Linked DNA regions of Variovorax paradoxus. The protein of the gene in region 1 binds, or shares a complex with, the protein of each later gene. Links are inferred from orthologs where the notes say so. Each region holds a gene or a part of one and is shown on either strand. Other genes may lie near its edges.

What was found.
Region 2: the proteins of hfq (region 1) and katE are in contact, whole or in part, in a crystal structure (PDB 3VU3), measured with the Escherichia coli proteins. The link is inferred for Variovorax paradoxus from one-to-one orthologs.

What each region holds. Positions count from the first base shown.
Region 1 is NZ_CP123990.1:1,817,097-1,824,516, reverse strand. The notes cover bases 2,163-4,969. They hold hfq (RNA chaperone Hfq), read right to left. Parts: upstream 3,786-4,969; coding sequence 3,540-3,785; downstream 2,163-3,539. Other genes in these bases: der (ribosome biogenesis GTPase Der), read right to left, coding at 3,950-4,969; hflX (GTPase HflX), read right to left, coding at 2,316-3,485; hflK (FtsH protease activity modulator HflK), read right to left, coding at 2,163-2,241. Also shown: protease modulator HflC, read right to left, coding at 1-860; more of hflK, read right to left, coding at 877-2,162; more of der, read right to left, coding at 4,970-5,293; outer membrane protein assembly factor BamB, read right to left, coding at 5,342-6,484; QHG62_RS08915 (YfgM family protein), read right to left, coding at 6,492-7,184; hisS (histidine--tRNA ligase), read right to left, coding at 7,190-7,420. UniProt on the Escherichia coli protein: RNA chaperone that binds small regulatory RNA (sRNAs) and mRNAs to facilitate mRNA translational regulation in response to envelope stress, environmental stress and changes in metabolite concentrations.
Region 2 is NZ_CP123990.1:3,223,214-3,230,781, reverse strand. What follows is about bases 1,534-4,488. They hold katE (catalase HPII), read right to left. Parts: upstream 4,127-4,488; coding sequence 1,940-4,126; downstream 1,534-1,939. Other genes in these bases: QHG62_RS15610 (hypothetical protein), read right to left, coding at 4,123-4,290; QHG62_RS15620 (CHAT domain-containing protein), read right to left, coding at 1,534-1,695. Outside these bases: more of QHG62_RS15620, read right to left, coding at 1-1,533; QHG62_RS15605 (transglutaminase-like domain-containing protein), read left to right, coding at 4,622-5,440; ligD (non-homologous end-joining DNA ligase), read right to left, coding at 5,474-6,364; QHG62_RS15595 (Ku protein), read right to left, coding at 6,385-7,428.

The DNA.
Region 1 (7,420 bases):
ATGGCGCGGAAGAAGTCGGACGACGGATCGAGCACCATCACGTCGCTCTTCTTGTTGAAGCTCTGCTTGTAGGCCTCGAGGCTGCGATAGAACTGCGCAAACTGCGCGTCGCGGCCAAAGGCCTCGCTGTAGGCAGCGGCGGCCTGGGCATCGCCCTCGCCCTTGATCTTCTGCGCGTCGCGGTATGCGTTGGCCACGATCACTTCGCGCTGGCGGTCGGCGTCGGCGCGGATCTTTTCGCCTTCGGCATAGCCGGTCGAGCGCAGCTCGTTGGCAACGCGCTTGCGCTCCGCTTCCATGCGGCGGTAGACCGATTCGGTGATCGCTTCCACATAGTCGACACGCGTGATGCGCACGTCGATCACGTCCACGCCCCAAGGCTTGGCGCCCTTCACCACGGCCAGCACTTCGCGCTGCACGTCGGCCATGAGGGCTTCGCGGCGCACGGAGATCAGGTCGCGCACGGTGCGCTTGTTGATGTTTTCCTGGAAGGCGTTGCGAACCACGCGGTTGAGCTGCGTGGCGCCCGCGCTCTCGTCGAGGCCGACGTTGCGGATGTAGGCCTGCGGATCGGTGATGCGCCAGCGCACATACCAGTCGATCACCACGCGCTGCTTCTCGGCCGTGAGCATGGGCTCGGTGTCGAGGCTGGACAGCGTGAGCAGGCGCTTGTCGATGTACGAGACGTTCTGCAGCGGCGGCGGCAGCTTGAAATGCAGGCCCGGCTCCGTAATGACCTGCTTGATCTGCCCCAGGGCATACACCACGCCGAACTGGCGCTGGTCGACCACGAAGAGGGTCGAGCTCAGCAGCACCAGCAGCACGAGGATCGACGAGGCGATGAATCCGATTCTGTTCATGTTCTTCTTAGCCTTTTCAACGCACGTCGCGGTCGCGCGAACGGCCGTCGCGGGCGCGGTTGTCGCCGGCGGCGGGGGCCACGGGAATCACCGAGGACTGGGCGGGCGCCGTGCCGGCCACGCTGGGGCTGGCTGCATCGACGGGCGTTGCCTGGTTGTTGCCGCTCGCCTGCATGAGCTTGTCGAGCGGCAGGTACAGCAGGTTGGAGCCTTGCTTGGTGTCGACCAGCACCTTGGTGGTGCTGGCGTAGATCTGCTGCATGGCGTCGGTGTACATGCGGTCGCGGGTGACCTGCGGCGCCTTCTGGTACTCGGCCAGCACGGCGGCGAAGCGGCCCGCATCGCCCTGCGCCTGCGCAACGATGCGCGCCTTGTAGGCCTCGGACTCTTCCTTCAGGCGCGATGCGGTACCCGTTGCCCGCGGCACCACGTCATTGGCGTAGGCCTGCGCTTCGTTCTTGGCGCGCTCGCGCTCCTGCCCGGCCTTGAGCACGTCGTCGAACGCGGCTTGCACCTGTTCGGGCGGGCGCACGCCGCCCTGCTGCAAGTTGATGTTGACGACTTCGACGCCGACCTTGTAGCGGTCGAGGATGGTCTGCATCAGCGTACGCACGCGAGGCGCAATCTGGTCGCGCTCTTCGGCAAGTGCCGCATCCATCTTCATCTTGCCCACCACCTCGCGCACGGCGGTTTCGGCCACCTGCACCACGGTTTCGGTGGGCGACTTGCTTTCGTACAGGTAGGCGCGCGCATCGCTCAGGCGGTATTGCACGGCAAACTTGATCTCGACGATGTTCTCGTCTTCGGTCAGCATGGCCGATTCGCGCAGGCCGGTTGTGCGCACGATGGCGTCCCGGCCCACGTCGGTGGAACGGATCTGCGTGACCACGACCACTTCATGGCGCTGGATGGGATACGGCAGGCGCCAGTTGAAACCTGCGCCCACGGTTGCCTTGTAGCGGCCGAACTGGGTCACCACGGCCTGCTGGCCTTCGTTCACGATGAAGAAACCGGTACCCAGCCAGATGAGAACAGCCACGATGGCCACGAGCCCAAGCCCGAAGCCGGCGTTTTTCATGTCGGGCCTGTAGCCGTTGCCGCCGCCATCGTTGCCGCTGGGGCGGTTGCCGCCACCCTTGCCGCCGAAGAAGCCGCCGAGCTTGCGATTGAGATCGCGCCAGAGTTCGTCGAGATCCGGCGGCCCCTGGTTGGGACCCTGCCCGCGAGGGCGGTTGCCGTTGTTCTGGTTGTTGTTGCCCGAGGGCGGGGGCGTCGGGGCGCCCGGTGGGTCTGCGTCGGGAGGTCGGTTGCCGGTCGGGCGGTCGCCGTTGGATGCGGGCTCATCGCCACGACCCCACCGGCCATCGTTCAGGTTGAACATGCCCAGAAACCCTCTCCACGCTGGCTTTGCATTCATTCGCTTCGTTCTCTTGTCAGTGGCGGGATTGTGCCCAATCAATTGGCGGTATCGTGCAATTCAGTGTCGGCCTCTGGGGTCATCGTATCGCCCACGGAACCCGACCGGCGGGCCAGTTCGGCTCGCAGCAGGGGCACGCCCTCGCCGCTTCGCGCGCTCAGGAAGATACGCGGAACCTGCACGCCGTCGATTTCCATCTCGTCTTGCAGATGCAGCGGATGCTGTGCAGTTTCAAGGGCATCGAGCTTGTTGAACACCAGAAGCTGCGGAACAGTGTCTGCGCCGATGTCGCGCAGAACCGATTGCACTTCGGCCATCTGCTCGGGGAAATGCGGGTTGGAAGCATCCACCACGTGCAGGAGCAAGTCGGCATCGACGGCCTCTTGCAGGGTGGCCTTGAACGCGTCGACCAGGCCGTGCGGCAGGTCGCGGATGAAGCCGACGGTGTCTGAAATGGAGACCTGCCGGCGGGCGTCGCCAAGGTACAGGTTGCGCGTGGTGGTGTCGAGCGTTGCAAAAAGCTGGTCGGCCGCATAGGCGCGGGCCTTCACCAGCGCGTTGAAGAGCGAAGACTTGCCCGCGTTGGTGTAGCCGACGAGCGAGATGTTGAAGGTTTCCCGGCGCTCGCGCTGGCGGCGCTGTGTTCCGCGCTGCTTCTGCACCTTGGCCAGCCGATCGCGCGTGCGCTTGATCGATTCGCTGATCATCCGGCGGTCGAGTTCGATCTGCTTTTCGCCCGGGCCGCCCCGCACACCTGCGCCGCCGGTCTGGCGCTCTAGGTGGGACCAACGGCGGACCAGGCGCGTGCTGAGGTACTGCAGCCGCGCCAGCTCTACCTGCAGCTTGCCTTCATGGGAGCGGGCGCGCTGCGCGAAGATTTCGAGGATGAGGAAAGTGCGGTCGTACACCGCCACGTCGAGCTGGCGCTCGAGATTGCGCTGCTGCGCAGGGCTCAGCGATTGGTCGAAGATGACCTCGCTGGCCTGGTGCATCGCAGCCAGTTCCTTGATTTCATCGGCTTTGCCGCTTCCGACGAAAAGCGCCGCGTCGGGCGCCTTGCGTTTGCAGATGAGCCGGGCGACAGGCGCGAGGCCTGCGGTCTGCGCAAGCAGGCCGAGTTCCTCGAGTTCGCTGTCGAAATGGGGCAGCCCGAAATCGACGCCGACGAGAACGGCGGCGCCTTCCTGGCGGGAGTTCAGTTCAGACAAGCGGGATCAAATATGGAAAAAGCGCGGCGGTGGTTACCGCCGCGCTCCGCGCGATCAGGCTGCGGCGTCGTCGTTCTCGGCAGCCGAGAAGTTGACGGCACGACCCGGCACGATAGTGGAAATGGCGTGCTTGTAGACCATTTGTGTCACCGTGTTGCGAAGCAACACGACGTACTGGTCGAAAGACTCGATCTGGCCCTGCAGCTTGATACCGTTCACCAGATAAATGGAAACCGGCACATGCTCGCGACGCAGGGTGTTCAGAAACGGGTCTTGTAGAAGTTGCCCTTTATTGCTCACGATATTCTCCGTGTTCAAGAGTAGTTGTTGGAGAGATGACCTTAACACAGGGTTTCTGCGCCGCAGCAGGCGGGGTCAAAAGCCTTTGAAAAATAACGTCTCTCAAAAGGCGGAACTTCCGCCGCAGCCTCGGCTCATTGGCTGCCATCGGTAGCCAAGCCTGCTCAGTCGTCCTTGTCGGCAAAAGGATTCTGCGAGCTCTTGAACTGGATGCGCAAGGGCGTACCCACCAGGTCGAATTCCTTGCGGAAGCGGCCTTCGAGAAAGCGCTTGTACGCCTCGGTGACGTGCTCCAGCGAATTGCCGTGGATGATGATCACCGGCGGATTCATGCCGCCCTGGTGCGCATAGCGAAGCTTGGGGCGGAACATGCCCGCGCGCTTGGGCGACTGGAACTGCACCGCCTCCAGCAGCAATCGGGTCAGCACAGGCGTCGACATCTTGCGGGTGGCCGATTTGTGGGCCTGCGCAATGGCTTGCCACACCGGGCCGAGGCCCTGGCGCTTGATGGCCGAGATGAAATGCAGCGATGCGAACTTGAGGAACGGCAGGCGGGTTTCGATCTGGCGCTGGATCTGCTCGCGCTGATAGCTGTCGACCGCGTCCCACTTGTTGATGGCAATCACCACCGCCCGCCCGCTTTCGAGGATGTAGCCGGCAATGTGCGCGTCCTGGTCGGTCACGCCCTGCGTGGCATCGAGCAGCAGCAGCACGACGTTCGCCGACTCGATGGCCTGCAGCGTCTTCACCACCGAGAACTTCTCGATCGCCTCGAACACCTTGCCCTTGCGGCGCAGGCCGGCCGTGTCGATCAGTTCGAATCGCTGGCCGTTGCGCTCGAACGGCACCGAGATGGCGTCGCGGGTGGTACCCGGCATGTCGAACGCCACCAGCCGCTCTTCGCCGAGCCAGGTATTGATGAGCGTGGATTTGCCCACGTTCGGCCGTCCGGCCACCGCCAGCTTGATCGGCTTGTTGACGTCGTCTTCGTCGGTTTCGTCGTTCGGATCCGGAAGATTCAGCGGCGCGAGTGCCAGTTCGACCAGGTCGCGCATGCCCTGCCCGTGCGCCGCGGAAACGCCGTGCACGTCGCCAAAGCCCAGCTCATAAAAGTCGACGAGCTTGGTGCCGTCATGCATACCTTCGGCCTTGTTGGCGGCCAGCACGCATGGCTTGCCCAGCCTGCGCAGCTCGTTGGCAATGTCGTGGTCTTGCGCTGAAAGGCCTTCGCGCGCGTCGACCACGAAGATCACCACGTCGGCCTCGGCCACGGCCTGCCGCGTCTGCTTGGCCATTTCCTTGTAGATGCCGCTGCCGGCATCGGGCTCGAAGCCGCCGGTGTCGATCACGATGAACTCGTGCTTGCCCAGGCGGCCGTTGCCGTAGTGGCGGTCGCGCGTGAGCCCTGCAAAGTCGGCAACGATGGCGTCGCGCGTCTGCGTGAGGCGGTTGAAAAGGGTCGACTTGCCGACGTTGGGACGCCCGACCAGGGCCACGACCGGCTTCATGGCCGGCCTTTCATTGGCGCGGTTTTCATGGGCGGGCCTTCGAGAAAGTTATTCAGGGCGATAGCCAAACACACCGCCGTTGGCCGTCACGACCACAACCGTATTGCCGGCCATGACCGGGGTAACGCCGATGGCAGAGCCGTCGGGCGTGACGCGATTGAGCAGCGCGCCGTCTTCACGCGATACAAAGTGCAGCGTCCCGGTGTTTTCGCCGATGACCAGCGAACGCCCGACGGCCAACGGGCCGGTGAGAACGCGGTTCTTGAAGCGGGTCGACTGCCACGCGCGCTCGCCGTCGGCGCGGCGCCAGGCTGTGACGCTGCCGTCCGATTCGGTGCCGTACACAAAGCTTTCGTCACCGCTCACGCCTTCGGCGCCGGATGCCGGCTTGGTCCAGAGCAACTGGCCGCGAACGGTGTCGACGCAGCCAACGTTGGCGTAGTAGGCCCGGGCGCAGACGGTGTCGCCGACGCGGCTTACGCTGCCAGTCAGGTCGACCAGGCGCTCCACGTCGTTGGTGCCGCGCGGTGCGGCAATTGGAGCCTCCCAGCGCGAGGTGCCGTTGCCGGGATTCATGCCGACCAGGCGCCCGCCAATGCCAGAAACCAGGGTGTCGCCCACCGCAATCAGCACGCCCGACTTCCTCAGCACGAGGTTTTCGGCGGTGCGCTGCTGCAGCCAAAGGCGACGGCCGCTTTGGCCGTCCCAGGCGCTGATGCTGCGGTCGGCGGTTTGCACGAAAACACGCCGGCCGGCCACCAGCGGTGCGGTAAAGGCCTGGGCGGAAAGGCGCTGCTTCCAGAGCACCTTGCCGCCCTCGATGGCCACCAGCTCGTTGTCGGCGGTGACAACCGCAGCCAGCGAACCGTCGCTGCCGACGCCGGCCGCCAGCTTGGCGCCCACGTTGCCGCGCCAGGTCTCGCGGCCGGCACGGGCATCGATGGCGACCACGGTGCCGTCGGCACCCGCCACGGTCACGATGTCGCCGCTGACATCGGCTGCGAGCGGAAAGCTCACCGCCGGGATGCGCACGCTCCAGGCTTGGCGCACGCCGAACAGGGCGGGGTTGGCGGGCAGTTCGGCCGGCTTGGGCTTGCTGGTGCCAGAGCAGGCGGCCAGCATGGCGACCAGGACAATGGCCGAACCCGCGCGCAGGACAGACGACTCAGGCATGAAACGCTTGGAATTCATATGGCGATCAGGATTTTTGGGGGGCTGCCGGCGTGACCGTGATCACAGGTGCCAGGCTTTTCGGATCGACGCCGGAGGCATTGAGCTTGAATTCGACCAGGCGCCGGTAGTCGGACGTCGGGCCAAGACCGGTCCAGGCCTTGCGGTATTCGGCCTGCGCCTCGTTGCGCTTGCCTTGGGCCATGTAGATGTCGCCCTTGCGATCGGCTACGAGCGGCTCGAACTCCTTGGGCACGTCGCCCGAGAGTTGCTTGAGCGCATCGTCGTACGACTTGCTGTCGAGCAGTTCGGCCGCCAGCCGGAGCTTGGCCACCGCCTTGTAGCCCGGATCGACGGCACTTTCGGCAACCCAGCCGAGGGCCGCGCGCGAACCATCCACATTGCCCTTCTCGTACAGCGCCTTGGCCGCGAGAAGGCCGGCTTGCTGCGCGTAGGCGGTCTTGGCAAAACGCTCTTTCATGTCGCCCAGCACGCGCTGGATGCGTTCGACGTCGCCGGACTGCGCACTGCGTTCGACCTCGTCGTAGAGCGCGGCGGCTTGCGCCGCCTTGCTGCGCTGGAAATACTGCCAGCCGTTCCAGGCCACGAAAGCCCCGGCCACGAGCAATACCACCCAGGTGATCAGGGTGCCGTAGGTGTTCCAGAAATGCTTGAGCTGGTCGAGCTGTTCCTGTTCGTCGAGATCGAGATGGGTTGCCATGCGTATCAGGTGTTGGGAGCCGGCGATTGTAGGGTGGCGGCCCAGGTGGCCACCTCGGCAAGACTGCGGGCGCTCTGCGCACCGCTTCCGTCGCGCAACGACTTGAGAGTCACTTCGCCGCGCGCAAGTTCATCGGCGCCGAAAATCAGCGCGTAGGTGGCGCCGCTGGCGTCGGCTTTCTTGAACTGAGACTTGAAGCTTCCCATGCCGTCGACCGTGGCCGCATGCATCTGCAC
Region 2 (7,568 bases), 1.4 Mb from region 1 along the record:
GCCGCCTTCGTTGGCCAGCAGGATGCGCGAGTACAGCGGGTCGACCGCATCGGCCTCTGCGTGGGCTGCAACGTGCATCAGCGGCGAGCGTGCGGCCACGTCGCGGAACTGCGTCTTGGTGGCTGCCGCGCCCATGTACACCGTGTTGCGCGGAAAGAGCTGCGCCAGCTGCTTCACTTCGACTTCGGCGCCGGGCAGGTCGTACTTGTCTTCGATTCGCGGATTGCCGAAAGCCGTGAGCGATGCGCTCACGCGCGGCGTGCGTTGCGCGAGCTGCACCGCAATGCTGATCGAAGGCGCCACCGCCACGGGGTGCGACTCGATCACGTAGCGGCCATTGAGCCGCAACGCCTGGAAGGGCAGGTAATGCAGCGGACCATGGGGCACGACGACCAGCCGCTGGCCGTCCGCCAAGCCCAGTGGGCCGAGCAGCGCGGCCCCCAGCTTGTCGGCGTTGGCAATGGCCGCGCGTCGGCCGCGCACGATGGAGTTGCGGAACACCTCCACCAGTTCGGTGAGCTCTTCGCGGCGCACCGCCACGGTCTTGGCCTCGATGCCGGCGGGGCCGACGACCCACACCAGCAGGCGGTCGGGCAACGCATGGAACTGCACCACGCGCTCATCGGGCGCCAGCGTGCCTTGCAGCGTGGCCAGGTCGACCGTGTGCGCTGCGCGTTCGTTGATTTTTGCGCGGCCGCGCACTGCATCGAGCAGCGCACGCGAACGGCTGCGCTCGCTCACTTCGAAGGCCTGGCGCGCATCGCCTGCGTCGCTGTAGATGGACACGCCACGCTCGAACACCGATTGCAGGTCCGAGAAGAGGCCCATCTTGAATTCTTCGCTGCGGAACCTGGCGCGCACCTGGTCGACGCTGCCGAGCGCACGGGCCACGGCTTCGGCCGCGGCGTCTTTCTGGCCCAGCGCCAGTTCGCTGCGCGCCACGCCGTCCCAGGCCCAGAGGCGGTAGTACTCGGTGTCGGTGCCCACCTGCCGCGTGGTGAGTGCGCGGTACAGGTCGCGCGCCTCGGCGGGCTTGTTCTCGGCCAGCAGCAGCCGGGCGCGGGTGCGGTCGAGCTGTGCCGTGAGCGGCGCGTCCCTGGGTGCGGGCATGCCGCCGAGCACAGAGCGCGCCCTTGCGGCATCGCCCGCCTCGATGAGCGCATTGACGAGCGACGCCTGCACCAGCGGGGCATAGCGCGCCGAGCTGTTGGCCAGCGCCTCGTCGTAGCTGATGACGGCGCCGGCGTAGTCGCCGCGGCGGGTGCGCACGTCGCCGATCACTTTTTGCACCGGGCCGACCACCAGCTTGGGGTCGCGCGCCGGGTGCTTGAGCGCCTCGCGTGCAAATTCCTCGGCCTTCTCGAGCTGGCCCGAATAGCTGTAGACGATGGCCAGGTCCCTGTTGGCCATGGCCATCAGGTTGGGGTCGCGCGTGGCATTGGCCAGGTGCAGCGCCTTGCTGGCGGCGCGCACGCTTTGCCTGAACTCGCCGGCCTCGGCCAAGGCAACCGCCTGGCTGCAGTATTGGTAGCCGGAGAGCTTGACCGCGTCTTGCCCGTAGAGCACCGCGCCCTCGCTGGTCAATGCCAGCAAGGTGTCGGTGTCGGCAAGCCGGGCCTGCTCGGCCTTGCTGGCCGCCGCCTCGGCGTTGGGCGCCTGCTGCTGCGCCAATGCCACCGGCCCGTGCGCCAGCAAGAGAATGCCAGCCAGCCCGAGAGCACCCGCGACGCCTGCACGACGTGCCGAGCGCTCCCATCTCGTTCTCGAAAACCACGTCATTGGACCCCCGCGCGCGGCCCGTGTGCCCGCGGTTGCGGGGGTCGACGCCGCGGAAGTGCGCGCCGTTCAGGCCTCGTGGGGAAAGTCTAGGAGCGCCCTCCCGCGGCGGCTATTCGCAAGAAGGCCTAGCGCAAACGGACTACTTGAGTGCCTGCCTGCTTCAGGCCGGAACCGACTCGATGTCGGCCCGGTCCCAGTGGCGATGCCTGGCAATGGCCGCGACGAAGTCCTGCGCAATCTGCGTGGCCGCGGTGTTGTCACCCAGGTTGGTGACAGGCGTGGCCGCCACCACGACCCCCGGAGGCAAGTCGCCGGGTTGCGCGTCGGCGGCAATGCCGAGCTTCGACAGCAGCTGTACGCCCTCGCCCACCGTGCAGATCGCCTTGCAGTGCTTGTACGCCTCGAGCACGAAGTGCACGGCATCTCCGGTGGCCGCAAGGGCTGCCGCGCCCACGCTGCCGCCGGGCACCAGCACGGCGTCGAACATGACCGACGGTGCGTTGCTGAAGGTCATGTCGACATCGATCTGCCGCTTCGATGCGCTGGCAATGGTGCCCAGGCGCGGGCCGACCACCTTGCAGCGCGCGCCGGCCTGCTCGAGCGCATCGCGAACCGGCTTGAGCGAGGCGGAGTCGATGCCGTCCGCCACCAGGATGGCGATCTTGCGCGTGCGGATCGTGCCGTCGCCGGTATCGGCCATGCTGAGCGCTGGAGACTCGGAGATGGGCAGCGTCATGCGGTGTTCGCGGTAGCCCGCGCGGCCTGCAGCGGCCTTGGCATCGGGCGCGCCGATACCGAGCGGCTCCGCCACGCGGCGCGCGAGCTTCTCGTCCACGTGCGCCAGGTTGTCGACCATGCGCTGGCGAATGGCCGGAACATCGACCTTCGAGAGCTCGAAGCGGAAGCCCGCGACGATGTGCTCTTTCTCGGCCGCGCTCTGGCTGTTGAAGAACAGGCGCGCCTGCGTGAAGTGGTCGTCGAAGGTCGGGCTGCGCCGGCGCACCTTGGGCGATTCCATCTCTTCGGGGTAAGACTGGAAGCCGACGCTGCCGCCGTCGACACGGAACTCCTTGCCGTCGCCCAGCGAGTTGGGCTCATAGGCCACCTGGCCGCGCGCGATGGCCTGGCGGTGCATGCCGTCGCGCTGGAAGTTGTGGAACGGGCACACGCTCTTGTTGATGGGCAACTCGTGGAAGTTGGCACCGCCCAGCCGCGAGATCTGCGTGTCGGTATACGAGAACAGGCGCCCCTGCAGCAGCGGGTCGTTGCTGAAGTCGATGCCGGGCACCACGTGTCCTGGGTGGAACGCTACCTGCTCGGTTTCGGCAAAGAAGTTGTCGGGGTTGCGGTTGAGCACCAGCCGGCCGATGCGCTGCACCGGCACCATCTCTTCGGGAATGAGCTTGGTCGGGTCGAGCAGGTCGAAGCCGAGCGACTGCGCCTTGTCTGGCGCAATGAGCTGCACGCCGAGCTCCCATTCGGGGAAGTCGCCGTTTTCGATGGCTTCCCACAGGTCGCGCCGGTGAAAGTCGGGGTCCTTGCCGGCGATCTTCTGCGCCTCGTCCCACGCCAGGCCATGGATGCCGAGCTTGGGCTTCCAGTGGAACTTGACGAAGTGGCTCTCGCCGCGGTGGTTGACGAAGCGGAAGGTGTGAACGCCGAAACCTTCCATCATTCGGTAGCTGCGCGGAATGGCACGGTCCGACATGGCCCACATCAGCATGTGGGTGCTCTCGGGCATGAGCGAGGCAAAGTCCCAGAAGGTGTCGTGCGCGCTCGCGGCCTGCGGCATCGCGTGGTGCGGCTCGGGCTTGACGGCGTGGACGAGGTCGGGAAACTTCATCGCGTCCTGGATGAAGAACACCGGGATGTTGTTGCCCACGAGGTCGTAGTTGCCTTCTCGGGTGTAGAACTTGACCGCGAAGCCGCGCACGTCGCGCACCGTATCGGCCGATCCGCGTTCGCCGGCCACCGTCGAGAAGCGCACGAAAACGGGCGTCTTCGCATCGGGGTCCTGCAGGAAGTCGGCCGAGGTGAACTGCGACATCGACTTGTAGACCTGGAAGAAACCGTGCGCCGCCGAGCCGCGGGCGTGCACCGCGCGCTCGGGAATGCGCTCGTGGTCGAAGTGCGTGATCTTCTCGCGCAGGATGAAGTCTTCGAGCAGCGTGGGCCCGCGCAGTCCTGCCTTGAGCGAGTTGTGGTTGTCGGGAATCTGAAGACCCTGGTTGGTCGTCAGATTGGGCGCATGATCGGTCGCGAAGCCTTCGAGTTGCTGCTGCTTGGCGTTGGTGCCGTCCGTGGCCTTCGATCGGCGTCCGGCGGCGGCCTTGTTCTGTGGCGTCATCGAGGATCTTTCATGGGGGGGTCAACTTCGTTATCGAGAAAAAGGTCCAGCACGTTCACCAACGCGATCAGGCAGATGAAACCCGCCACTGCGGCCACCACCCAGAACAGGATTTCATCCCCCCAAGTACCGGTGAGTGAATCGAACAACGCAGAGATATCCATGATTCGCTCCAGCAGAACAGATTGAACAAGACGTGATGCTTGCGCTGCAGCCGGTAAGGGCAATGAGAGCCGATTTGAAGGCGTTGCGAGCGATTCGAAAGGTTATGTTTGCCGCAGTCTGTTACCCGTAGTGACGCCTCGCCCTCGCTTGTGGGAGAGGTGATGCGCACAAGGTAGGAACGCGCCGACAGCACCGGGCTGGCACCTACGCGGCTTTGCGCCTCTGCCCGCATGCTGCGGCGCGGGGGTGCCGATAGCATCAACAAAGGAGGCACGAAGCCTGCTTGCGCACTTGGACAGAACACATACTCGGCCCACAGGGAAGAACGACATGCAGATAGAGATCGGTTTCGACATTGAACTCGCCGTTACGGCACCCACGGCGCTGATCTACATGCTGCAAGTGCATCCGTCGCGCGCGGCGGACCTGCAGGACGGCGAGCACATCACCATCAGCCCGCCGCTGCATACCGACTACTACATGGACGCCTTCGACAACCACTGCGCGCGGGTGCGGATTCCAGCGGGGGTTGAAAGCGTGCGGCTGCGCAACCATGCCGTGGTGTTCGATCCCGGCTGGACCGACCCGGTGGACTACAGCGCCGTGGAGCACGCAGCCGCCGACCTCCCGGTATCGACGCTGCCCTTTCTGCTGCCGAGCCGCTACTGCGAAGTCGACAGCGAGCTGCTGCAGTTTGCGTGGAACAACTTCTCCCGCGTGACGCCGGGCTGGCATCGGGTGCAGGCCATCTGCGACTTCGTGCACGCACACCTGCGCTTCGACTACCAGACAGCGCGGGCCACGCGCACGGCGCTCGAGGGCTTTCGCGAGCGCACGGGCGTTTGCAGGGACTTTGCGCACCTGGCCATCACGCTGTGCCGCTGCATGAACATTCCGGCGCGCTACGCCACCGGCTACCTGGGCGACATCGGCATTCCGCCCGTGCCGTACCCCATGGACTTCAGCGCCTGGTTCGAGGTGTACCTGGGCGACCGCTGGTACACCTTCGATGCGCGGCACAACGTGCCCCGCATCGGCCGCATCGTGATTGCACGCGGGCGCGATGCGGCCGACGTGCCGATCACCATGGTGTTCGGCGCCAACTCATTGCAGCGCTTCGAAGTGACGACCAACGAAGTGCTGCAATAGGCGGGCGGTCCGGCAAGGCGCGCCGGCTTCGCTTCACTGGGGCATGTAGCCCATCGTTTGCATGGCGGCGCGAAGGCCCGTGCGGCTGCCCTCCATGGCGTCCCACGGCGTGTTTCCCACGGCAAGGCGATCGGCAATGTTGGCCACCGTCCAGTGGGCGGCGCTGTCCAGATCGGGCAGTTCTTCCCACGCCAGCGGCACCGACACGCCCATGCCCGGCCGCGCACGTGCCGACCAGGCACTGGCCGTGGTTGCGCCGAAGCCGTTGCGCAGATAGTCCGCAAAGATCTTGCCGACGCGGTTGCGCGGACCGCTCTTGGCCACGAAGCGGTCCGGAACAATGCGCGCCAGGTGCTCGACGATGGCCCGCGAAAAGCCCCGCACCTCGTCCCAGCCAAGCTCGCGCTTGAGCGGCACCACCACGTGCAGCCCCTTGCCGCCGCTGGTCTTCAGGAACGAGGGCAGGCCGAGTTCGTCGAGCAGCACATGCACCAGCAGCGCCGCCTCCTGGATCTGCTGCCAGTCGACGCCCTCGCCGGGGTCGAGGTCGAAGGTCATGCGGTCGGGCTTGCCGATGGCACGCGAAGTCGCGTTCCAGGTGTGCAGCTCGATGGTGTTGTATTGCGCCGCGCCGATCAGCGCCCGGGCGGTGTCGATCTGCAGCAGCGGGTCGTGCCCCGGGTCGAGCGCGGGGTCGAGCAGCTTGATGCCCGCGATGTCGCTGTGCTGCGCATGCTTCTGGAAGAACAGCTCCCCGCCCACGCCCTCGGGTGCACGCACCAGCGCCACCGGGCGGCCCTTCAGGTGCGGCAGGATCAGCGGCGCCACGGTGGCGTAGTAGGCCGCGAGGTCGCCTTTGGTGACGCCGCTGGCGGCGTCGATCAGGCGTTCCGCATGGGTGATGCGCGGTGCCTGGGCCTCCATTCCGCCGCTCTCCCGGCCGTTCATGCTGCGCGGCGCCGGGCGGGGGCGGTCTTGGCGGCACTGCGCTTGCCGGCGGCACTGCCGCTGGTGCTTTTTGCAGCGGTCTTGGCGTGGGCCTTGGTCTTCGGCTTGGCCTTGGCGGTGGTCCTGCTCTTCGCGGACGGCTTGGCAGGCTCTTCTTCGTCGTCGTCGTCTTCGCCCGCGTCGGCGGCCTTGGTGGACGCCTTGGCACCGCCGCCCTTGCGCAGGCTGCGCTGCAGCAGCTCGGTCAGGTCGATGATCTTTGCGCCGCGGCCTTCCACTGCCTGTCCCTCTTCGGGCTCGGGTTGCGTCACCGTCTCGGTCTGGCCCGCGGCCACCTTGCGGTCGACCAGCCGCAGGATCTCGTCCTTGAACTCGTCCTTGTATTCGTCGGGGTCCCAGTCGGCGCTCATGTCCTCGACCAGCTGCTCGGCCATCTTGATCTCGCGTTCGTTCAGACCGGCCTTCTTCGCGTCTTCCGAAGGCAGCGGCAGCTCGGTCCACGGCCGGATGTCGGTGCCCCAGCGCAGCAGGTTCAGCACCAGCCCCGGGCCCACGGGCACCAGTGCGGCCAGGTGCTGCTTGGTCTGGATCACCACCCGCGCCACGCCGATGCGGCCGCTGCGCTGCAGCGTTTCGCGCAGCAGCGCATACACCTTGGCGCCGCGGTTGATGGGGGCCACGTAATACGGGCGCTCGAGGTAGAGAAACGGAATGCCGTTGGCTGGCACGAAGGTCTCGATCTCGATAGTTTGCGTGGTCTTGGGGTACGCGTCGGCAATTTCCTTGTCGCTCAGCACCACGTATTCGCCGTCTTCGTATTCAATGCCCTTGACGATGTTCTCGCGCGCAATCTCCTTGCCGGTCTTCTTGTTGATGCGCTTGTAGCCCACGGGGTCCATCGTGCGCTTGTCGAGCCAGTCGAAGTCGATGCTCTGGCTGGTGGTGGCCGAGTACAGCGCCACCGGGATGTGGACGAGGCCGAAGCTGATCGCGCCTTTCCACAGGACGCGCGGCGCGGGTACTTTTTTCGAGACTGCCATGGACACACTCCTTCAGGCTCGAGACTTTGCGCCAAGGGCGGCCCGCCGGTGTAGGAGTGCTGCGGCGCCTGCCGTAGGGATCGTAGGCATTTCTCCCTCCCCTTCCGGGGGAGGGCCGGGGTCGGGCAAGCGGCGTGTGT